4 regions of the Streptomyces sp. NPDC048185 genome follow, and region 3 is predicted to be linked to each of the others. Evidence: riboswitches for the same ligand, from Rfam matches in the RefSeq annotation. Region 3 holds a riboswitch; each other region holds the start of a gene.
The links. Region 3 has a riboswitch for cobalamin ahead of ACGF3H_RS14580 (energy-coupling factor ABC transporter permease). Riboswitches for the same ligand answer to the same signal wherever they lie in the genome.

Region 1 (5,885 bases), on a different contig from region 3:
ACCACGCACGTGCCACGGCACGGCACCGCCGACCGCCGGTCCGGTGCGGCACCCACCGCCGCGCCGCCGAGCGGCGGACGTCTCCCGGCCCGGCGACGGACGCCCCGCACCACGCCCCTGCACGCGCGCCCGCCCGCCGGACCGGCGCGACGGACGGCGCGCGTCCGGGCTGCCCACAGCCGCCGAGCACCGGCACCCGGGCCCGGCACCGTGGAGCGCGGGCCGCTCGCCCGGCGGCCAGGGGGCGCCTCCGCATGCGCCCCCACGGTCCCCCGCACCGGTCGGCCGCCGGGCTGCCCAGCGGGTGCCCGTCACTCGGTGTGACGAGGGACAGCCCTCCGGCAGGGGTCCGTCAGGTCGGCTGGCCGTAGCCGCGCAGGCGTTCCGTCACCTCGTCCAGCTGGGCCGTGGTCAGCAGGGACGGCGTGCGGCCCGGGACCGAGGAGGCCGTCAGCCACAGGCGGCACATCCACTCCAGCTGGGCGGTGCGGTCGTAGGCCTGGTCGAGCGTGTCGCCGTAGGTGATCGTGCCGTGGTTGCGCAGGAGGCAGCCGCTGCGGTCGGCGAGGGCGGCCAGCATGGCGCGGGCGAGTTCGTCGGTGCCGTAGGTCGCGTAGGGCGCGACCCGGACCGGGCCGCCGAGCGCGGCGGCCATGTAGTGGACGAGCGGCAGCTCGGGGACGAGCAGGGAGACCGCCGTCGCGTGCACGGCGTGGGTGTGGACGACGGCGCGGGCGTCGGTGGTGCGGTACACGGCGAGGTGCATGGGCAGCTCGCTGGTCGGGACCAGCGTGCCGAGCACCTGCCGGCCGCCGAGGTCGACGCCCGTCACGTCGCCGGGGGCCAGACGGTCGTAGGGCACACCCGAAGGGGTGATCAGCACCGTGTCGCCGACCCGTACCGAGACGTTGCCGGACGTGCCGACGACCAGCCCGTCGGTCACCGTCCGCCGGGCCGTCGCGACGAGCGCCTCCCAGGCCTCGGACTCCTCCCCGGACACCTGCCCGACCCGCGATTCCGTCACAGTCCAAGCCTCCCGTCGGGCGTCCCGGACGCCCCTCACCGCGCCGCGGTCCGGCGCCCCGCGGCGATCCTGCCAGGCACGTCTCCGGAGAGCGCCGGCGCGGGCACGCAGCGCAGGCGTTCACGGAGGTCACGACCCCGTTTCCGGTCACCATGACGCCCGGTCCAGTTCATCTCCCGTTCACTCTGGTTACCTACGTTCGACGCGCCAATGACCTCGAACGATTGCCTGGGTAAATGGAAAGCTTCTCGCTGATCCTCGCGATTGTGGTGGTAACCGCTCTCGCGTTCGATTTCACGAACGGTTTCCACGACACCGCGAACGCGATGGCAACGACCATTTCGACCGGTGCACTCAAACCCAAGGTCGCGGTGGCCATGTCCGCCGTGCTGAACCTTGTGGGCGCCTTCCTCTCGGTGGAGGTCGCCAACACGATCTCCAAGGGTCTCGTCGACGAGACCGGCATCCGTCCCGAGGTCATCTTCGCCGCGTTGGTCGGCGCGATCCTCTGGAACCTGCTGACCTGGCTGGTCGGGCTTCCGTCCAGCTCCTCGCACGCCCTGATGGGCGGCCTGATCGGCGCCGCCGTCGCCTCGGCGGGCATCGGCGCCGTCCACGGCGACGTGCTCGTCACCAAGGTGCTCCTGCCGGCCGTCGCCGCCCCGATCGTCGCGGGTGTCGCGGCGATGCTCGCCTCCCGGCTGACGTACTCGCTCGGCCGCAAGGCCGACGGCAAGGCCGCGGAGAAGGGCTACCGCGCCGGGCAGATCGCCTCGGCCGGCCTGGTCTCGCTCGCCCACGGCACCAACGACGCCCAGAAGACGATGGGCATCATCACCCTCGCCCTGATCGCCGGCGGCGCCCTCGCCCCCGGCTCGAACCCGCCCGTGTGGGTCATCCTGTCCGCGGGCATGGCCATCGCGCTCGGCACCTACCTCGGCGGCTGGCGCATCATCCGCACCATGGGCAAGGGCCTCACCGACCTCCAGCCGCAGCAGGGCTTCGCCGCCCAGACCAGCGCCGCGACGGTCATCCTGGCCTCCTCGCACCTCGGCTTCTCCCTCTCCACCACCCACTCGGTCTCCGGCGCGGTCATGGGCGCGGGCCTCGGCCGCAAGGGCGGTGTGGTCCGCTGGTCCACGGCCACCCGCATGTTCGTCGCCTGGGGCCTGACCCTGCCGGCCGCGGCCCTGGTCGCCGCCCTCGCCGAGTGGATCTGCGGCTTCGGGGACTGGGGCACGGCGCTCGTCGCGGTCTTCCTGCTCGCCTCCAGCTTCGCGATCTGGCGGATCTCCCGGCGCGAGGTCGTCGACCACACCAACGTCAACGGCGGCGGCGAGCCCGAGCCGGCCGGCGTGGTGACCACGGCGATCGCCGCCGTGACCCCGCCCCCCGCGGGCGTGAGCGAGGAGCTCACCGCCACCGTCGCGGCCCCGGCCGCCGTCGCCGACACCAAGACCCCGTCGGCCGCCACCACCGTCTGAGCCCGCGTCCGGGTACGAAGGAAGAGAACCGCCATGACAATCGACTGGGCAGCCCTCGGCTCCGTCTTCGGCGTCAGCCTCGTGGCCACCGTGGCCCTGGTGGCCCTGTTCACCCTCGGCGTCGTCGGCCTCTCCCGCCAGGAGCGGGCCGCCGCCCAGGGCGGTTCCGCGGTGCTCGCGGTGACCGGTGCCTACGCCTGCTTCGCGGCCTGTGCGGCGGCGGTGGCGTACGGCATCTACCTGATCGTCGCCTGACCGCCGGGCGCACATCGTGCGCGGGGCGCGGGACGGACTCCACCGTCCCGCGCCCCGCGCTTTTTCCGTGCCGGCGCACACCGCCCGTGTGTGGGCCTCCGCACACTCCCCCGCTGCAGGTCAACAGCAAGTTGACGGGTGTTCGCGGGCCGTGGTGGACTTCCGGAGCCATTACGGCGGCAGGAGAGGAAGCCGGTGCGAGTCCGGCGCGGTCCCGCCACTGTCACCGGGGCAGTACGCGAGTACGGTCCCGGGAGCCAGGAACTCTCACCGCCGATTTCGTCGAACCAGGGCGTGGACACCCTGAGTGAGGACATATCGCCATGCGCGGCTGCCGTTCCAGGCTCACCCGAGACGCACTTCCGCCGTCCCTCCGCACGGCAGGCTGAGCCGTGCGCGCCGAACGCGTCTTCGCGTACGGCGCCGCCGCCGGTCTTCTCGGCGACCTCCTCCTCGGCGATCCGCGCCGCGGGCACCCGGTCGCCGCGTTCGGCCGTGCCGCGGGCGCCGTGGAACGGGTGCTGTGGCGTGACCACCGGGGCTGGGGCGCGCTGCACACCGCCGTCTGCGCCGGTGGCGCCGTCGTCCTGGGGAGCGCCGCCGTGCGCGCCGTCCGCCCCTCCCCCGCCGCCTCCCTCGCGCTGACCGGCGCCGCCACGTGGGCCGTCGTGGGCGGGACCTCGCTGGCCCGGGAGGCCCGCGCCGTCGGGCGGGCGCTGGAGGCCGGGGACGTCGAGGCGGCCCGGGCCCGGCTGCCGCACCTGTGCGGGCGGGATCCGCAGGCGCTGGACGCCGACGGGATCGCGCGGGCCGTCGTGGAGTCCGTCGCCGAGAACACCTCCGACGCGGTCGTGGGCGCCCTGGTGTGGGGCGCCGTGGCCGGAGTGCCGGGGCTGCTCGGTTTCCGGGCCGTGAACACGCTGGACGCCATGGTCGGCCACAAGTCCGCCAGGTACCGCCGCTACGGCTGGGCCTCGGCCCGGCTCGACGACCTCGCCGGGTGGCCGGGCGCCCGGCTGACCGCCGTCCTGACCACCGTGGCCGGCGGCGATCCCCGGGGTGCCGTACGGGCCTGGCGTGCCGACGCCGCGCAGCACCCGAGCCCCAACGCCGGGCCCGTGGAGGCGTCCTTCGCGGGCGCCCTGGGCGTGCGGCTCGGCGGGACGCTCTCCTACGGCGGCCGGGTCGAACACCGGCCGGTGCTCAACGGGGCGGCGGGACGCGCCGTCCGGGCCGGGTCCGGCGACATCGAGCGGGCGGTGCGGCTGTCGAGCCGCGTGGGCTGGCTGGCGCTGGGCGTGTGCGCGGGCGCGCGGCTGCTCGTCCGCGGGGTCAGCAGGAAGGGACGTACGTCATGAACGGTGGCCTCCTCGTCGCCGGCACCACCTCCGACGCCGGCAAGAGCGTCGTCACCGCCGGGATCTGCCGCTGGCTGGTGCGCCGGGGCGTCAAGGTGGCGCCCTTCAAGGCGCAGAACATGTCGCTGAACTCCTTCGTCACCCGCGAGGGCGCCGAGATCGGGCGGGCCCAGGCCATGCAGGCGCAGGCGTGCCGCGTCGAGCCGACCGCGCTGATGAACCCGGTGCTGCTGAAGCCGGGCGGCGAGCAGAGCAGCCAGGTCGTGCTGCTCGGCAAGCCGGTCGGGGAGATGAGCGCCCGCGGTTACCACGGCGGGCGGCAGCGGCAGCTGCTCGGCACGGTCCTCGACTGCCTGGCCGAGCTGCGGGGCACGTACGACGCGGTGATCTGCGAGGGGGCGGGCAGTCCGGCCGAGATCAACCTGCGCCGGACGGACATCGTGAACATGGGGATCGCCCGGGGCGCCGGGCTCCCCGTCCTCGTCGTCGGCGACATCGACCGCGGGGGCGTCTTCGCGTCCTTCTTCGGCACGGTGGCCCTGCTGTCGCCCGAGGACCAGGCGCTGGTCGCCGGGTTCCTCGTGAACAAGTTCCGGGGCGACGTGTCGCTGCTGGAGCCCGGCGTCGACATGCTCCGGGACCTCACCGGGCGGCGGACGTACGGCGTGCTGCCCTTCCGGCACGGGCTCGGCATCGACGAGGAGGACGGGCTGCGGGTGTCCCTGCGCGGGACGGTGCGGGAGTCGGTCGTCGCGCCGCCGGTCGGCGAGGACGTGCTGCGGGTCGCCGTCTGCGCGGTCCCGCTGATGTCCAACTTCACGGACGTGGACGCGCTGGCCGCCGAACCCGGTGTCGTGGTGCGGTTCGTGGACCGGCCGGAGGAGCTGGCCGACGCCGATCTCGTGGTCGTGCCGGGGACGCGCGGTACCGTGCGGGCGCTCCGGTGGCTGCGGGAGCGGGGGCTCGCGGAGGCGATCGCGCGCCGGGCCGCCGAGGGCCGCCCCGTGCTCGGCGTCTGCGGCGGGTTCCAGCTCCTCGGCGAGCACATCGAGGACGAGGTCGAGTCCCGTGCCGGGCACGTGGACGGGCTCGGACTGCTGCCCGTGCGGGTGCGGTTCGCCCGCGGGAAGACCCTCACGCGACCCGTCGGCGAGGCCCTCGGGGAGCACGTGGAGGGGTACGAGATCCACCACGGCGTCGCCGAAATCGTGGGCGGCGAGCCCTTCCTGGACGGCTGCCGGGTCGGCCAGGTCTGGGGGACGCACTGGCACGGCTCGCTGGAGTCGGACGGCTTCCGGCGGGCGTTCCTGCGCGAGGTGGCCGCCGCCGCGGGCCGTCGCTTCGTGCCGGCCCCCGACACCTCGTTCGCCGCGCTGCGCGAGGAGCAGCTCGACCGGCTCGGCGACCTGATCGAACAGCACGCGGACACGGACGCGCTGTGGCGGCTCATCGAGTCCGGCGCGCCACAAGGACTGCCCTTCATTCCACCGGGAGCGCCCGCATGAGCACAGTGTTGTTGTTGTCGACCGCCGACACGGACCTGCTGGCGGCCCGCGCGTCGGACGCCGCCTACCGGATCGGCAACCCGACCCGGGTCGACGTGGGCGAGGAGCTGCCGGGGCTGGTCGAGGGCGCGGACATCGCCGTCGTGCGCCTGCTGGGCGGCAAGCGTGCCTGGGAGGACGGGCTCGCCGCGCTGAAGGCGTCCGGCGTCCCCACCGTGCTGCTCGGCGGGGAGTCCGTGCCGGACGCGGAGCTGATGGC
Region 2 (5,885 bases), on a different contig from region 3:
CGACCTCTTCGGCATCGCCGACAAGCCGGCCACGGTGAAGGTCACCGTGGAGGAACGGAGCTATGAGGACGAGGAGGGCGTCGCCGTGCCGGCGACCCGTTCCGCGTGGTCCGCGGGGGCCGGCGAGCACGCCGGGCACGACGCCGGCCACCAGGCGCCGTCCGGGCACGCGGGCCACGGCCCGGGACACGCCCCGACCCCCGCCCAGGCCGCCGCGCCGGTGACGAGCGGCGCGGGCCCCTCGTACAACGTGGGCCACGGACCGCTGAAGGCGGCGCCCCCGGCCCTGCCCTGGGCGGTGAAGAAGGAGCAGGCCGCACGCTCCCTGCGGACCGGCGACACGGCCGGGCAGACCGACGGCTCGCGCAGGGCGCCCGCGCTGAAGCCGCTGTCGAAGCGCCCCGCCGGCGAGGCCTCCGTCCCGGACGTCCCCAAGCCCGACCTGCGCTCGCTGCCGGCCTACGGGATCGTCATCAGCGACGGTGAGGAGGACGTCCCCGGCAAGGACTACCTGGCCTTCAGCGCGAACGTGTGGAACGCCGGCCCGGCGCAGCTGGTGGTGGACGGCTTCCGTTCGCCCGGCAAGGCCAAGATGGACGCCTACCAGTACTTCTACGACGCCAAGGGCAAGCAGGTCGGCTACACCCCGACCGGCACCATGGAATGGGACCCGCGCCCGGGCCATGTGCACTGGCACTTCACCGACTTCGCCAGCTACCGGCTGCTGAAGGCCGACAAGAAGGAAGCCGTGCGCAGCGGCAAGGAGGCCTTCTGCCTGGCCAACACCGACGCGATCGACTACACGGTGAAGAACGCCAACTGGCACCCGTACAACACCGACCTGTCGACCGCCTGCGGCCAGGAGAACTCGATCTCCGTCCGTGAGGTGCTGGACGTCGGCTCCGGGGACACGTACACCCAGGACCTGCCGGGCCAGTCCTTCGACATCACCCAGGTGCCCAACGGCATCTACTACATCCAGGTGCTGGCCAACCCGGAGAAGCGACTGAAGGAGACCAGCCTCGACAACAACAGCGCACTGCGCAAGATCGTGCTGGGCGGCAAGCCGGGCAAGCGGACGGTGACCGTGCCGGCGCACGACCTGGTGAACGCGAACTGACCGGACGCCAGACGGAGCACCGACACGGTGCACAGGGCCGGCGGCCGCTCTCGGCGGCCGCCGGCCCGAGACACCGGACGCGCCCTACCGGCGGTACCCCAGGACCGTCATCATCCCGCTCTCCGAGTGGTACTGGTTGTGGCAGTGCAGCATCCACAGCCCCGGGTTGTCGGCGTCGAAGTCGAGCACCAGCTTGCGGTGCGGGAGGACCACCGCGGTGTCCTTGCGCGCGCCCAGCCCGTCCAGTCCGGCGATGGCGAAGGTGTGCCCGTGCAGGTGCATCGGATGCCACATGTCCGTGGCGTTGACGAGGGTGAGCCGTACCCGTTCCCCGGCGCGCACCGCGCGGCGCTGCTCCACGGAGTAGGCCTCGTGGTCGAAGCCCCAGTCGTACCTCTCCATGCCGCCGGTGATCCGGATGCGCATCTCGCGGTCGGGTTCGCGATCGTCCAGGGCCACGGAGTCGTCGGGGACGAGACGGCGCGCGGGGACGGTCCTGCCGTCGAGCTCGTCCGGGCGGACGTCCGCGGGCGGGAGATTTCTGTTCCCCTTGCCGGTGCGCAGGACGGCGAGGGCGCTTCCCTCCTTCCCCTCGGGGAGCGCGACCAGGGGGAAGACGCCGTCGCGGGCGGTGATCAGGACGTCGTACCGCTCCGCCATACCGACGAGCAGGGCATCGGTGCGCGTGTGCTTCACCGGATAGCCGTCGGTGTGGGTGACCGTCATCTCGTGGCCGCCCAGCGCGACCCGGAACGCCGTCTCGGCACCGGCGTTGATGATGCGCAGCCGGACGCGGTCGCCGGGACGGCACCGGAACACCTCGGGACGACCGGGCAGGCGCCCGTTGACCAGGTGGTACGGGTGGGCGACGCTGCCGCCCCCGCCGTGCAGCATGCGGCTGTAGGACGTGCGCAGCACCCGGGAGGGACCCGCCGGTCTTACGGCCGGCGAGGGCAGCGCCGTCGCCGGCCGGGCGGGGCTCCCGCCGCGGCCCGGCCCCATGGCCATGTGCCCCCCGTCCGCCGCGGCACCGGGCCTGAGCTGGTCCAGGACCTCCTCGGGGGTGGAACCCTCAACGCCGTCGACCCAGTCGTCCAGGACGACGATCCACTCCTTGTCGTAGGACAGCGGTTCGCGCGGGTCGTCGACGACGAGCGGCGCGTACAGGGCCCGGTCGGCCTGCACGCCGACGTGGGAGTGGAGGAGATACGTTCCCGGCTGTCCGGCGGTGAAGCGGTAGCGGAAATCGGACCCGGGACGGATCGGCGCCTGGGTGAGATCCGGAACGCCGTCCATGTCGCAGCGCAGCCGCACCCCGTGGCAGTGCAGGGTGGTGCCGGCCGGCAGCCGGTTGGCGAGCGTCATGTCGAGCACGTCGCCGGCGGTGACACGGACCAGGGGGCCCGGCAGCGCCTCGTCGTACGCCCAGCTCGGCACCGACCGACCGCCGAGGTCCAGGGTCGTCTCGGCGGCGGTGAGCCGGTACGTGCGCACCGGACCGGCCCCGCGTCTCCGCTCGGCCGCGAGGACTTCCGGGTCGGAGGGATTGACGTAACCCGGGGGCCCGGCCGGAACGAAGGCCGTCCCGACGGCCGCTCCCCGAGGACCGGGGCTCGGTCCGGAGCCGGAGCCCGTGCAGGCTGCCAGGACACCCGCACCGGCAGCGGCGAACGGGGCGCGGAGCAGGGTACGCCGAGAAGGTGTGAACATGTCTGAATGAGACACGCCGGATGATCGAACAGCCCGTCGATGCGGCCGAATGCCTGATCCGGCGGTGGTGGATTCCACCGTCAGGCGGAGGGCCACGGACGACGTGCCCGCCTCCTCCGCGGGTCGGCGCGCCGCGCTCGGCCGGCCGCCGGGGCCGGGCGCGGGCCGTCGGCTGTTTCCGGTGCCGGCCGCCCGCCGGGCAGCCACGGGGCCTTGGTAGCCTCTCAGGGCCAGTCGAGCCACATCCGAGGCCAGGGAATCCGGTGCGAATCCGGAACTGACGCGCAGCGGTGAGGGGGACGGGCGGGGCACGAAGCCACTGGGAGACCGGGAAGGCGCCCCGACCGGACGAACCCGAGTCCGAAGACCTGCTGGCACCTCCGCACCCCGGCGCGGAGGGACGTCCGCAGGCCAGGCTCCGCGTACGAGCCCCGACCCCGAAGGCATGCCCGTGCTCCGCACCTCCCTCCTGCTCCGCGCTCCGGCCGTTCTCCGTGCTCCGGCGCTTCTCCTCTCGTCCGCCCTGCTGCTCACCGCCTGCGGTTCCTCCGGCGAGGGCGACGCGAAGTCGCACCAGACCCCCGGCGCCGGCTTCCCCGTCACCCTGGACAACTGCGGTCACGAGGTCACCCTGACGTCGGCCCCGAAGCGCGCCGTCTCCCTCGACCAGGGCACCACCGAGATCCTGCTCGCGCTCGGCCTCGCCGACCGCATGGCCGGAACGGCCACCTGGACCGACCCGGTCATGAAGGGCCTGGAGAAGGCGAACGCGACCGTGCCCCGGCTCGCCGACGACAACCCGTCCTTCGAGAAGGTCCTGGACGCCGAACCCGACTTCGTCACCGCCTCGTTCGTCTCCACCCTCGGCACGGGCGGGGTCGCCACCCGCGACCGGTTCGAGAAGCTGGGTGTGCCGGCCTACGTCTCCCCGTCCGACTGCTCGGCGGGCAAGGACAACGGCAGCGGGGGCGACGGATCGCGCAGCGAGCCGCTCACTCTCGACGTCGTCCACGGAGAGATACGCGACCTGGCCCGCGCGTTCGGCGTCCGCGAGCGCGGCGAGGAGCTCGTCGCCGACCTGCGCAGGAGGGTGAGCACAGCGACCGCGGGACTGCACGCCTCGGACGTCTCCCTCATGTACTGGTTCGCCAACTCCCAGTCGCCCTACCTGGCCGGCTGCTGCGGCGCGCCGGGCGCCATCACCCGCGCGGTCGGCGCGCGGAACGCCTTCGCCGACACCCATGACGAATGGCCCCAGATCAACTGGGAGACCGTCGCCGACCGCGACCCCGACGTCATGGTGATCGGCGACCTGACCCGCAAGCAGCAGACCGCCGAGACCGCCGAGGCGAAGATCGAGTTCCTGGAGAGCAACCCCGCCACACGCAACCTCACCGCGGTGAGGAAGAAGCGGTACGTCCTGCTCAGCGGGCAGGCGATGAACCCGTCCATCCGGACGGTCGAGGGGATCGAGAAGGTCGCGGCCGGGCTGCGCGACTTCGGGCTCGCCGAGTGAGCGCCCGTACCCTGCTGCAGACGGGCGGTGGCCTGGCGGCGCTGCTCGCGTCGATCGCCGCGGCCGTGACGATCGGGCCGGCCGACATCTCCGCCGGCGACGTGTGGGCCGCCGCCGCGGCCCACCTCGGACTCGGCGAAAGCACGCTGGCGCCGCTGCGGGACTCGATCGTGTGGAACCTGCGGATGCCGCGCACCCTCCTCGCCGCCGTGTGCGGGGCCGGACTCGCGGTGTGCGGGGCGGTCATGCAGTCGCTGCTGCGCAACCCGCTCGCCGACCCCTTCGTCCTCGGGGTCTCCTCCGGCGCGTCCACGGGAGCGGTCGCCGTGGTCGTGCTGGGAGTGGGCGGGGGAGCGGTGTCCCTGTCCGCGGGCGCCTTCCTCGGCGCCCTGATCTCCTTCGCCCTGGTGCTGCTGCTCAGCCACATCCTCGGCGGCACCAGCGACCGGGTCGTGCTGTCCGGCGTGGCGGCCATGCAGTTGTTCTCCGCGCTCACCTCGTTCGTCGTCCTCACCTCCGCGGACGCCGAGACCACCCGAGGCGTGCTGTTCTGGCTGCTCGGCTCGCTCACCGGCGCCGACTGGGGACAGGTACTGCTCTGCGCCACCGTCCTGGCCGTGGTCCTGGCCGTCTGCCTCGGGTACGCACGCACGCTCGACGCGTTCGCCTTCGGCGACGAGGCAGCCGCCGGGCTCGGGGTCCGCGTCACCCGCGTCCGCCCGGTCCTCCTCACCTCGACCGCGCTCCTCACCGCCGCTCTGGTGAGCTGCGCGGGCGCGATCGGCTTCGTCGGCCTGGTCCTCCCGCACGCCACCCGCGCCCTCACCGGCTCCGGGCACGCCCGCCTGCTGCCGGTCACGGTGCTGACCGGAGCGGTCTTCCTGGTCTGGGTGGACACCCTCGCCCGCACCGTCCTCGACCCTCAGGAGATCCCGGTGGGCGTCGTGACGTCCCTCATCGGCGTCCCGGCGTTCGTGGCCGTCCTCTACCGCGGACGGGGGCGAGCATGACCGGCCTGCACGCGGACCGCGTCGGACGCCGCATCGGCGACAAGGTCGTCGTCGACGACGTCACCCTCACCCTGCGCCCCGGCGAGACCGTCGGCCTGCTCGGCCCCAACGGCTGCGGAAAGACGACCCTGTTGAGGCTTCTGGCCGGCATCCTGGCCCCCACCGGCGGAGTCGTGACCCTGGACGGGCGCCCGCTGACCGAGGCCGGCCGCCGCGCCACCGCCCGCCGGATCGCCACCGTCGAGCAGCACGCCCAGACCGGGACCGAACTGACCGTCCGGGACGTCGTCGCCCTCGGCCGCATCCCGCACCGCCGCCCCTGGACCCCGCCGACGAAGGCCGACGCGCGAGCCGTCGCACAGGCCCTGCAGCGCGCCGGACTGACCGACCGGGCCGGGCAGTCCTGGCACACCCTCTCCGGCGGCGAACGCCAACGCGCCCAGATCGCCCGCGCGCTCGCCCAGGACCCGCGCGAACTCCTCCTCGACGAACCCACCAACCACCTCGACATCCAGCACCAGCTCGAGCT
Region 3 (5,885 bases):
CTGCAAGGGCTGCAAGAAGGACTGTCCGGCCGACGTGGACATGGCCACGTACAAGGCGGAGTTCCTGTCCCACCACTACGCGGGACGGCCGTGGCGCAGGCCCCGCTCGGACTGGTCGATGGGCTGGCTGCCGGTGCTCGCGCAGGCCGTGGGCCGTGCCCGGCTCGGGCCGGTCGTCAACGCGCTCACGCACACGCCGTTGCTGTCCCGGGCCGCCGTGGCCCTCGCGGGTGTGGCGGACCGGGAGGTGCCGCTGTTCGCGGAGCGGACGTTCGAGCAGTGGTTCGCCCGGCACGAGCCGGAGGGCGACGGGCGGCGCGGCACCGTGCTGCTGTGGCCGGACACCTTCACCAACCATTTCCACCCGCACGTCGGGCGGGCGGCCGTGCGGGTGCTGGAGCACGCGGGCTGGCGGGTGGAGCTGCCGGGCGAGCCGCTGTGCTGCGGGCTGACGTGGATCTCCACCGGGCAGCTCGGCACGGCGGAGCGGGTCCTCACCCGGACCGTGCGCAGCCTGGCCCCGCACGTGCGGGCGGGCGGTCTGGTGGTGGCCCTGGAGCCGAGCTGCACGGCCGTGTTCCGGGCGGACGCGGGGGAACTGTTCCCCGGCGACCAGGACGTGCGCCGGCTGGCGGAACAGACGGTGACGCTGTCGGAGCTGCTGACCGAGCACTCCCCCGGCTACGAGCCGCCGCAGGTGCCCGAGCGGTCCGCGAGGGCGCTGGCCCAGGTGCACTGCCACCAGCACGCGGTCATGGGCTGGGACGCCGACCGCGAGTTGCTGCGCCGGGCCGGGGTGGACGCCGAGCGGCTGGACTCCGGCTGCTGCGGGCTGGCCGGCAACTTCGGCTTCGAGCGCGGGCATCTGGACGTCAGCGAGGCGTGCGCGGAGCGGGTGCTGCTGCCGCGGCTGCGGGAGGAGGACGAGGCGACCGTGGTGCTCGCCGACGGGTTCAGCTGCCGCACGCAGATCCACGAGTTCGACAGCGGCGGTCACGAGGGCGTGCACCTGGCGGAGCTGCTGGCCTCGGCGCTGCCCGGCTCCGCCGGGAACACGGACGCGCCGGGCAGCGCCTACGGCACCGCACCGGGCGTCCGCCCCGCGCCCCCCGGCCGCCGGACGCGGGCCCTGACCCTCGCGGCCACCGCCCTGGCCGCGGCAGCCACGGCGACCGCACTGTCCCGCGGCCTGCGACGCCACTGAGCCGACACCTGCGTTCCCCTGCGGGACCCGCCCCGCGCACCCGGCCACCCGGGCACGGGCACCCGTGCGATCACCACCGGCACGCAGCGGCACCAGGCCGCGGCCCACGACGCCCACTGAGCCGACACCCGCGTTCCCCTGCGGGACCCACCCCGCGCACCCGGCCACCCGGGCACGGGCACCCGTGCGATCACCACCGGCACGCAACGGCACCGGGCCGCGGCCCACGACGCCCACTGAGCCGACACCCGCCCTCCTCTACGGGACCCGCCCGCACACCCGGCCACCCAGGCACGGGCACCGTCCGGTCACCACCGGCACGCAGCGGCATCGGGCGCGGCCCGCCACTTAGCCGCCCCGCCACGCCGGGGCAGCACCGCCCCGGGACCGACGTGGCCCCCGCACGGCCCCACGGCGCCGGCGCCGTCCGGTCCGGAGGCCGCGGTGCCGCCGAACGGGGCTGACACCCGCAGGGACGCGTTCCCGCCTCGGCTGGGCCACCGGGCCTCCTCCCCGGCCGCCGCACACACCCGTGACGAGGCGGGCTCCGAGCCGGGTCGTGTGCCCGTCTGCGGTGGGCGGCGGGACCGGGCGGGCGGCATACGCCCGGAGGGCGGTTCGTGGCATGCGGGGGCGGTGGTCCTCGCGTTAACTGAGGCGCACACGATGCACGCGCGGCGGGCCGTCGGTCCGCGTCGAGAGGTGGGCGGACCATGGGAGGGCCCGTGACGACTCAGCCCCTGCCGCCGCTCGCCGGGCCCGCCCCGGGATCGCGCCGGACGGCCCCGTGACGGCGCCCGAGGGCCCGGCGGCCGAGGGCCCGGCGGCCGAACCGGCGAACGCCGTTCCGGCCCGGGCCGAGCAGTCCCTGCGGCACACCCTGCTCAGCCCCGGGTATCTGCTGCTGTTGCTGCTGTGCGTGCTGCTCGGCGTACCGATCGCGCTGGCCTGCTTCTTCTTCGTCAGCCTGCAGCACGAGCTGCAGCACTGGGTGTGGACGTCGCTGCCGGAGGCCGCCGGGTACGGCGACCCGCCCTGGTGGTGGCCGCTGCCCGCGCTGGTGCTGGCGGGACTGATCCTGGCGCCGATCGTGACCCGGATGCCGGGCGGCGGAGGGCATCTGCCGGTGAACGGGCTGGGCGGCGCGCCCGTCGGGCCGAAGGCGCTGCCGGGTGCCGTCCTGGCCGCGCTGGCCACCCTGCCGCTCGGTGTGGTCCTGGGCCCCGAGGCCCCCCTGATGGCCGTCGGCAGCGGGCTCGCCCTGCTCGCGGTGCGGCGGGCGCGCGCGGACCCGAAGGCGAGCGCGATCCTGGCGACGGCCGGCTCGACCGCCGCGATCTCCACGATCCTCGGCGGCCCGGTGGCGGCGGCCGTTCTGCTCATGGAGGGCGCGGGGCTGGCCGGCGCCCGGATGGCCGCCCTGCTGCTGCCGTGTCTGCTGGCCAGCGCGACGGGCGCCCTGGTCTTCACGGGCTTCGGACAGTGGACCGGCCTGGACATCGGCGCGCTGTCGCTGCCGCAGGTGCCGCCGAGCACCGGCCCCGACGCCGCTGACTTCCTGTGGGGCGTCCCGACGGCGGCGCTGATCGCGGTACTGATCACGCTGGCCCGCGCGCTCGGCCGCCGCACCGTCGGCTGGACCAGCCACCGCACGGCTGTCCGCACCGTCCTGTGCGCCACGGCGGTCGGCGTCTGCATCGCCGCGTACGCCCTGATCACCGGCCGTTCGCCGGCGGAGGCGGCGTTGTCCGGTCAGGCGGCTCTCGCCCAGCTCGCCGCGCATCCGCACGCCTGGTCCGTGGGCGCGCTCGTCGCGCTCGTCGCGTGCAAGGGGCTGGCGTGGGGCATCGCCCTGGGCAGTCTGCGCGGGGGCCCGATCTTCCCCTCCGTGCTGCTGGGCACGGCGACGGCGATGGCCTGCTCGGGCCTGCCCGGCTTCGGCGTCACCCCGGCCCTCGCCCTCGGCATCTCCGCCGCGGCGGCCGCGGTGACGGGGCTGCCACTGGCCAGTTCGGTGCTCGCGGTCCTGCTGGTGGGCAGGGACGCGCACGACCAGATGCCGCTGATCGTCGTCGCGTCGGTGGTCTCGTTCGTCGTCGCCCAGGTGATCCGCCGAAGCCCACCGGAGACGGAGGCATCGGCGCGGCCGGGGGCGGCACCCGAGGCGGAGCCGGATCGGTGACCTGCCGTCGGGACGGCCGGGACCGCCGGGCCGGGCCCGGTGCCTCCCTGCGTTCGGCGCGTCCCTGGCTGGCCAGGGTGGGTGTGGCCCTGGGCCTCGTCGTGGCCTACTTCCTGCTGCCCCTCGACCGGCTGGGCCCCCACCACCCGGTGCTGAGCTGGGTCTTCTTCGCCGTGGGTCTGACGGCCGTGGCCGCGCTGCTGCTGCGGCAGATCCGCCACGTCCTCACCGGCCGCACGGACACCCATCCCGGTGTGGTCATCCCCCTGCTGGTCCTGCTGTCGGTGCACGTCTTCGCCGCGACCTACTACGTCCTGGCCAAGCAGCCCGGTGAGTTCGACGGGCTGCGCACCCGCGTCGACTCCCTGTACTTCACCGTCGTCACCCTGGCCACCGTCGGCTACGGGGACATCACCCCGCGGGGCCAGACGGCGCGGATCGTGACGATCCTGCAGATCATCTACAGCTTCGTCTTCCTCACCGCCGCCGGCACGGCACTGGGCCAGCAGCTGCGTTCCCGGGTGGCCGGGCACGGCGACGACGAGCCCGGCCGTGACGACCCGCCACCTCGCCCTCCGCCACGGGGGTGAGGAGATCTTCGCCACGTAGCGCGAGGAGTGCGGCGCCGTACGGCGGGGCGCCGGCACGGAATGCAGTCACGGCCGCGGGTCCGGCGGGGGCCGGCCGCGGGGAGGCCCGCTTGTCACCACCCTCGTGGGCGCACTACTGTCGCCACGCCTTGGTGAACGGGAAATCCGGTGAAGTACCGGTGCGGCCCTCGCCACTGTGATCGGGAAGTCCGGCTCCAGCCCTCACGGGCAGCCACTGGGTCCTCGCGGACCCGGGAAGGCGGAGTGCGGGCGGTGGTACCCGTCAGCCAGGAGACCGGCCAAGGCGCGTCGTCCATCCACGAGGTGCTGGAGAGGGTCTGCTGAGCCATGCACATAGCCGAGGGCTTTCTGCCTCCGGCGCACGCGATCGCCTGGGGCGTCGCGTCCGCGCCGTTCGTCCTCCACGGAGTACGGTCACTCACCCGTGAGGTCCGGGAGCATCCCGAGAGCACGCTGCTGCTCGGGGCCTCCGGAGCCTTCACGTTCGTACTGTCGGCCCTGAAACTGCCCTCCGTCACCGGGAGTTGCTCGCACCCCACCGGGACCGGTCTGGGCGCCATCCTGTTCCGGCCGCCCATCATGGCGGTGCTGGGCACGATCACCCTGCTCTTCCAGGCCCTGCTGCTCGCCCACGGCGGTCTGACCACACTCGGCGCCAACGCCTTCTCGATGGCGATCGCCGGCCCGTGGGCCGGATACGGCACCTACCGCCTGCTGCGCCGGTACGGGGCACCGCTGATGGTCACGGTGTTCTTCGCGGCGTTCGTCGCCGACCTGTCCACCTACTGCGTCACCAGCGTGCAGCTCGCGCTGGCCTTCCCCGACCCGAGCAGCGGATTCCTGGGCGCGCTCGGCAAGTTCGGGTCCATCTTCGCCGTCACGCAGATCCCGCTCGCGGTGAGCGAGGGCCTGCTCACGGTGGTCGTGATGCGGCTGCTGGTGCAGTCCAGCAAGGGCGAGCTGACCCGGCTGGGCGTGCTGTCCGCGGACGCCGGCGAGCGCGAGGAGGCGGTGGCCCGATGAAGCGCAACACGAAGATCAACCTCCTGCTGCTGCTCGCCGTGGCCGTGCTGGCGGTGCTGCCGCTGGCGCTCGGCCTCGGCGACCACAAGGAGGAGCCGTTCGCCGGTGCCGACGCCGAGGCGGAGACGGCGATCACGGAGATCGAGCCGGACTACGAGCCGTGGTTCTCGCCGCTGTACGAGCCGCCGTCCGGCGAGATCGAGTCCGCGCTGTTCGCCGTGCAGGCGGCGCTCGGCGCGGGGGTGCTGGCCTACTACTTCGGTCTGCGCCGGGGACGGCGGCAGGGCGAGGAGCGGGCGGCCCGGGCCGCCCGGCAGGACGCGCACGCGCCCGAAGGGGACTGAGTGCTGCCGATCGACGCGGCGGCGCACAGCAGCCGGTGGCGTCACCGCCACCCGGTGGACAAGGCGGTGCTCGGGCTGGGTCTGACCGTGCTGGCCATCTCCCTGCCGCCCTGGCCGGGCGCGGCGCTGGTGCTGGTCGCGGCGCTGGCCGTGCTGCTCGGTCCGGCGGGTGTGCCCGGGCGTCGGCTGTGGCGGGCCTACCGGGTGCCGCTGGGGTTCTGCGTCACCGGCGCGCTGCCGCTGCTGGTGCGGGTCGGGGGCCCGGACGGCTTCGTGGGCGCGGCGGACGGCGGTGCGGCGCGCGCCGGGGAGCTGCTGCTGCGCACGTCGGCGGCGTCCCTCGGGGTGCTGCTGTTCGCGTTCACCACGCCGATGTCCGACCTGCTGCCCCGTCTGGTGCGGGCCGGGGTGCCCGCCCCGGTGGTGGACGTGGCGCTGGTGACGTACCGGATGAGCTTCCTGCTGCTGGACTCCGTGCGCCGGATCCGCGAGGCGCAGGCCGCGCGGCTGGGGCACACCAC
Region 4 (5,885 bases), on a different contig from region 3:
GATCCTGCAGACCTTCCCGGCCCTGGTGGGCGGCCTGTTCACCCGCTGGTTCCACCGCTGGGCCCTGCTCGCCGGCTGGGCGGTCGGCATGGTCTACGGCACGGCCGCCGCGTACGGGGTCGCCTCGCCGACGCAGGCGCACTTCGGCGGCTCCTCGAAGGAGATCCCGGGCATCGGGGAGATCGGTTACATCGGTCTCACCGCGTTCGTGCTGAACGTCCTGGTCACCGTGGTCCTGACCTTCGTCCTGAAGGCCGTCAAGGCGCCCGACGGCGTCGACGAGACCCAGCCGGGCGACTACACGGCGGACGCGGGCGACCCCGGCGTCCAGACGGAGCTGCCCCCGGCCACCGCGGGCACCTCGCACTGACCCCCCGCGGGCGACGGGCCGTCGGAGAAATCCGGCGGCCCGTCGTCGTGCCCGTCGGGCACACTCGGCCCATGGACTTCGCGATCCGGCCGGCGTCACCCGACGAGTACGGGGCCCTCGGCGACATCACCGCCCACGCCTATCTCCACGACGGCTTCCTCGACCTCGGTGAGAGCGACCCCTACCTCGGCGCACTGCGGAACGCGGCCGAGCGGGCCGCCGCCGCGGAGCTCCTGGTCGCCACGGCGGACGGCCGCGTCCTCGGCGGCGTGACCTTCGTGCCGTCCGGGGGCCCCATGGCCGACATCGCCCGGCCCGGCGAGGCCGAGATACGCATGCTCGCCGTCGCCCACGACGCGCGGGGACGCGGCGTCGGCGAGGCCCTCGTACGGTCCTGTGTCGACCGCGCGCGGGCGGTCGAGGGCTGCGCACGCGTCGTGCTGTCGACCCAGCGGACCATGCGCACCGCCCACCGGCTCTACGAACGCCTGGGTTTCACCCGCACGCCCGGCCGCGACTGGAACCCGCTGCCGGAGCTCGACGACATCACTCTGCTCACCTATCAACTGACGCTCTGACACCGGCACGGCACAACATCTGGGGGTGCTGGCGAGACCCGGCACAAGATGTATGCTCGTGCTCGCTGTCGCCGCAGGGGAATCCGGTGAGAATCCGGAACTGTCCCGCAACGGTGTACTTGTGCGTGTTCGCGTATCCGCGTGAGCGCACGGGCTTCAGTCCGAGGACCTGCCGACAGTGCGCCCGGCCGTCCCGGTCCGGGTGCCACGACGTCCGGGCCTCGCGGAATGGGCCGGTGGACGCGACGCCGCGTGCGCTCGTGAGCTGCCCCCTGCCCTCCGCCTGGCCCCGTGCCGAGCGAGGGAGTGCCCCACGTGACCATCGCGCCAGCCGACCCGGTCTCCACGTCCGCTGCGACGGCTTCTGCGACCCCCGTGGCCGAGGCGGCCGACGGGCCCGGTGCCGCCCTGCTGCGGACCCTGACCGACCTCACCGCGGACCTCCGGGGCGCCGACCCCGGGCGGGTCGCCGCCGCCGCGCTGCGCGGCCGGTCCGCGCGGGCCGACGAGGCGGAGCTGCGGGAGCTGGCCACGGAGGCCGCGGCCGGCCTGATCTCGGAGGACCCGGTCTACTCCCGGCTGGCCGCCCGGCTGCTGACCATCGGCATCCGCGCCGAGGCCGCCTCCCAGGGCGTCACCTCCTTCACCGAGTCCGTCGCCACCGGCCACCGCGAGGGCCTGATCGCCGACCGCACCGCCGCGTTCGTCCGGCTGCACGCGGCCCGCCTGGACGCGCTGACCGACCCGGCCGCCGACGACCGCTTCGGCTACTTCGGGCTGCGCACGCTGTACAGCCGTTACCTCCTCCGCCACCCGCACACCCGCAAGGTCGTCGAGACGCCCCAGCACTTCCTGCTGCGCGTGGCCGCCGGGCTCGCCGAGGACGACACGAGCAGGTCGGTGGACGAAGTCGCCGCGCTCTACGGGCTGATGAGCCGCCTGGACTACCTGCCCTCCTCCCCCACGCTCTTCAACTCCGGCACCCGGCACGCCCAGATGTCGTCCTGCTACCTCCTCGACTCCCCCAAGGACGAGCTGGACTCCCTCTACGACCGCCTCCACCAGGTCGCCCGCCTCTCCAAGCACGCCGGCGGCATCGGCATCGCCTACTCCCGCGTCCGCGCCCGGGGTTCGCTGATCCGCGGCACCAACGGGCACTCCAACGGCATCGTCCCGTTCCTGAAGACGCTGGACGCCTCGGTCGCCGCGGTGAACCAGGGCGGCCGGCGCAAGGGCGCGGCGGCGGTCTACCTGGAGACCTGGCACGCCGACATCGAGGAGTTCCTGGAGCTGCGGGACAACACGGGCGAGGACGCCCGCCGCACGCACAACCTGAACCTCGCGCACTGGGTGCCGGACGAGTTCATGCGCCGGGTGGACGCGGACGGGCCCTGGTCGCTGTTCTCGCCCTCGGACGTGCCGGAGCTGGTCGACCTGTGGGGCGCGGAGTTCGACGCGGCCTACCGGGCGGCCGAGGCGAAGGGACTGGCCAGGAAGACCCTCCCGGCGCGTGAGCTGTACGGCCGCATGATGCGCACCCTCGCGCAGACCGGCAACGGCTGGATGACCTTCAAGGACGCCGCCAACCGCACCGCCAACCAGACCGCCGAGCCGGGCCACACCGTCCACTCCTCCAACCTCTGCACGGAGATCCTTGAGGTCACGGACGACGGGGAGACGGCGGTCTGCAACCTCGGCTCGGTCAACCTGGGCGCCTTCGTGACCGGGGGCGACATCGACTGGGAGCGGCTGGACGCCACCGTCCGCACCGCCGTGACCTTCCTGGACCGGGTCGTCGACATCAACTTCTACCCGACCGAGCAGGCGGGCCGCTCCAACGCCCGCTGGCGCCCGGTCGGCCTCGGCGCGATGGGCCTGCAGGACGTCTTCTTCCAGCTGCGCCTGCCCTTCGGCTCCCCCGAGGCCAAGGCTCTGTCCACCCGGATCGCCGAGCGCATCATGCTCGCCGCGTACGAGACGTCCGCCGACCTCGCCGAGCGCAACGGCCCGCTGCCGGCCTGGGAGAAGACGCGTACCGCCCGTGGTGTGCTGCACCCCGACCACTACGACGTCGAGCACACCTGGCCCGAGCGCTGGGCGGCGCTGCGGACGCGCATCGCGACGACCGGGCTGCGCAACTCGCTGCTCCTCGCGATCGCGCCGACCGCGACCATCGCCTCCATCGTGGGCGCCTACGAGTGCATCGAGCCGCAGGTGTCGAACCTGTTCAAGCGCGAGACGCTGTCCGGAGAGTTCCTCCAGGTCAACTCCTACCTGGTCGACGACCTGAAGCGGCTCGGCGTGTGGGACGCCCGCACCCGGGAGGCGCTGCGCGAGGCCAACGGCTCGGTGCAGGACTTCGCCTGGATCCCCGAGGACGTGCGCGCGCTGTACCGCACCGCCTGGGAGATCCCGCAGCGCGCCCTGATCGACATGGCCGCCGCCCGCACCCCGTACCTCGACCAGGCCCAGTCGCTGAACCTGTTCCTGGAGACGCCGACCATCGGGAAGCTCTCCTCGATGTACGCGTACGCCTGGAAGCAGGGCCTGAAGACCACGTACTACCTGCGCTCCCGCCCGGCGACCCGCATCGCCCGCGCCGCCGGCCGCGCCGCCGTCCCCGTGCAGGCCGCCCCGGACCCCGAAGCGGTCGCCTGCTCCCTGGAAAACCCCGAGTCCTGCGAGGCCTGCCAGTGATGAACGACACCACCAAGAACCTGCTCGACCCGGGCTTCGAGCTGACCCTGCGCCCCATGCGCTACCCGGACTTCTACGAGCGCTACCGGGACGCCATCAAGAACACCTGGCACGTCGAGGAGGTCGACCTCCACTCGGACGTCGCCGACCTCGCCAAGCTCAGTCCCGAGGAGCAGCACCTCATCGGACGGCTCGTGGCCTTCTTCGCGACGGGCGACTCGATCGTCGCGAACAACCTGGTGCTGACCCTCTACAAGCACATCAACTCCCCCGAGGCGCGGCTGTACCTGAGCCGGCAGCTGTTCGAGGAGGCCGTCCACGTCCAGTTCTACCTGACGCTGCTGGACACCTACCTGCCCGACCCGGAGGACCGCGCCGCCGCCTTCGCGGCCGTCGAGAACATCCCCTCCATCCGGGAGAAGGCCGAGTTCTGCTTCCGGTGGATGGACTCGGTCGAGTCGATCGACCGCCTGGAGAGCAAGGCCGACCGGCGCCGTTTCCTACTGAACCTCATCTGCTTCGCCGCGTGCATCGAGGGCCTGTTCTTCTACGGCGCCTTCGCCTACGTGTACTGGTTCCGCAGCCGGGGTCTGCTGCACGGCCTGGCCACCGGCACCAACTGGGTGTTCCGCGACGAGACGATGCACATGTCGTTCGCCTTCGACGTGGTCGACACCGTCCGCAAGGAGGAGCCGGACCTCTTCGACGACCGGCTCCGGGAGCAGGTCACCGACATGCTGAGGGAGGCCGTCGAGGCCGAGCTGCAGTTCGCGCGCGACCTGTGCGGTGACGGCCTCCCGGGCATGAACACCGACTCGATGCGGCAGTACCTGGAGTGCGTGGCCGATCAGCGTCTGACCCGCCTCGGCTTCGCCCCGGTGTACGGCTCCGAGAACCCCTTCTCCTTCATGGAGCTCCAGGGCGTTCAGGAACTGACCAACTTCTTCGAGCGGCGTCCGTCGGCGTACCAGGTGGCGGTGGAAGGGACCGTCGACCTGGACGAGGACTTCTGAGCCTCCCTCCGCGTGGGCGTGACGGCCTTCCGCTCCTCCCGGTCCTTCTGGGCCTCCCTGATCTGACGGTCGATGCGCCGGTCGCGCACGATGCCGATCACCGAGGGGAGGACCATGAGGACCAGGAGTCCGAAGGTCAGGAGCATTCCGATCAGGGCTTCTGTCTGGTTTCCGGTCATGTCACCACTGTCGCGCCGGATACTCCTTACCGCGAGTGGCAGGACTGCCGTAAGACCTCGATTTCCTGCCACTCGCGAGGCACACTGGAGGCATGCTGCAGAACGTGGCCGCCGTCCTGCTGGACGGCGTGCATCCTTTCGAACTGGGCGTCGTCTGCGAGGTCTTCGGCATCGACCGGACCGACGAGGGCCTGCCGAAGTACGACTTCGCGGTGGTGTCGGCGGAGGGCCCGGCGCTGAGCACCCATGTCGGCGGCCTCTCCGTCTCCACGCCGTACGGGCTGGACCGGCTGGAGGAGGCGGATCTGATCGCCGTGCCGGCGGGGAGCGGCTACGCGCGCCGGGAGTACCCGCCCGAGCTGCTGGCCGCCCTGCGGCGGGCGGTGGACCGGGGCGCGCGGGTGCTGAGCGTGTGCTCCGGGGTGTTCGTGCTGGGCGCCGCCGGGCTGCTGGACGGACGGCGGTGCGCGGTCCACTGGCACCACGCGGAGGAGCTGGCCCGGCAGTACCCGGCCGTGGCCGTCTCGCCGGACGTGCTCTACGTGGACGCCGACCCGGTGATCACCAGTGCCGGCACCGCCGCCGGGATCGACGCCTGTCTGCACATCGTCCGCAAGGAACAGGGACCGGAGGTCGCCAACAAGATCGCCCGGCGCATGGTCGTGCCGCCGCACCGGGACGGGGGGCAGGCGCAGTACATCGAGCGGCCGCTGCCGCGCTCCTCCTGCGACACCGTCGGCGAGGTGCTGTCCTGGATGGAACAGCACCTCGACCAGGAGGTCACCGTCGAGCAGCTCGCGGCCCGGGCGCACATGTCCCCGCGCACCTTCGCCCGCCGTTTCCAGCAGGAGACGGGCACGACTCCCTACCGCTGGATCCTGCGCCAGCGCGTGCTGCTGGCCCAGCGGCTGCTGGAGGGGACGGACGAGACGATGGACGCGGTGGCCTGGCGCACCGGGTTCGGTACGGCGGCGGCCCTGAGGCACCAGTTCGTCAGGGCTCTCGGCACCACCCCGCACGCCTACCGGCGCACCTTCCGGGGCCCCGA

Region 1: it holds a riboswitch for cobalamin, as region 3 does, so the genes downstream of both, ACGF3H_RS00335 (cobalamin biosynthesis protein) here and ACGF3H_RS14580 (energy-coupling factor ABC transporter permease) in region 3, are expected to answer to the same signal.
Region 2: it holds a riboswitch for cobalamin, as region 3 does, so the genes downstream of both, ACGF3H_RS32320 (ABC transporter substrate-binding protein) here and ACGF3H_RS14580 (energy-coupling factor ABC transporter permease) in region 3, are expected to answer to the same signal.
Region 4: it holds a riboswitch for cobalamin, as region 3 does, so the genes downstream of both, ACGF3H_RS27245 (ribonucleoside-diphosphate reductase subunit alpha) here and ACGF3H_RS14580 (energy-coupling factor ABC transporter permease) in region 3, are expected to answer to the same signal.

What each region holds. Positions count from the first base shown of each region.
Region 1 is NZ_JBIDAN010000001.1:61,932-67,816, forward strand. Features, by position in the region: gene ACGF3H_RS00320 (class II aldolase/adducin family protein) at 353-1,024, opposite strand; gene ACGF3H_RS00325 (inorganic phosphate transporter) at 1,261-2,508, shown strand; gene ACGF3H_RS00330 (hypothetical protein) at 2,542-2,763, shown strand; cobalamin riboswitch at 2,901-3,051, shown strand; gene ACGF3H_RS00335 (cobalamin biosynthesis protein) at 3,156-4,121, shown strand; gene ACGF3H_RS00340 (cobyric acid synthase) at 4,118-5,626, shown strand; gene cobN (cobaltochelatase subunit CobN) at 5,623-5,885, shown strand, end outside.
Region 2 is NZ_JBIDAN010000015.1:29,198-35,082, forward strand. Features, by position in the region: gene ACGF3H_RS32310 (lysyl oxidase family protein) at 1-1,120, shown strand, start outside; gene ACGF3H_RS32315 (multicopper oxidase family protein) at 1,205-2,830, opposite strand; cobalamin riboswitch at 3,045-3,221, shown strand; gene ACGF3H_RS32320 (ABC transporter substrate-binding protein) at 3,276-4,346, shown strand; gene ACGF3H_RS32325 (iron chelate uptake ABC transporter family permease subunit) at 4,343-5,356, shown strand; gene ACGF3H_RS32330 (ABC transporter ATP-binding protein) at 5,353-5,885, shown strand, end outside.
Region 3 is NZ_JBIDAN010000004.1:216,103-221,987, reverse strand. Features, by position in the region: gene ACGF3H_RS14595 (FAD-binding and (Fe-S)-binding domain-containing protein) at 1-1,204, shown strand, start outside; gene ACGF3H_RS14590 (chloride channel protein) at 1,992-3,386, shown strand; gene ACGF3H_RS14585 (potassium channel family protein) at 3,455-3,976, shown strand; cobalamin riboswitch at 4,110-4,295, shown strand; gene ACGF3H_RS14580 (energy-coupling factor ABC transporter permease) at 4,325-5,020, shown strand; gene ACGF3H_RS14575 (energy-coupling factor ABC transporter substrate-binding protein) at 5,017-5,364, shown strand; gene cbiQ (cobalt ECF transporter T component CbiQ) at 5,365-5,885, shown strand, end outside.
Region 4 is NZ_JBIDAN010000010.1:202,841-208,725, forward strand. Features, by position in the region: gene mctP (monocarboxylate uptake permease MctP) at 1-370, shown strand, start outside; gene ACGF3H_RS27240 (GNAT family N-acetyltransferase) at 442-948, shown strand; cobalamin riboswitch at 984-1,140, shown strand; gene ACGF3H_RS27245 (ribonucleoside-diphosphate reductase subunit alpha) at 1,264-3,645, shown strand; gene ACGF3H_RS27250 (ribonucleotide-diphosphate reductase subunit beta) at 3,645-4,658, shown strand; gene ACGF3H_RS27255 (helix-turn-helix domain-containing protein) at 4,930-5,885, shown strand, end outside.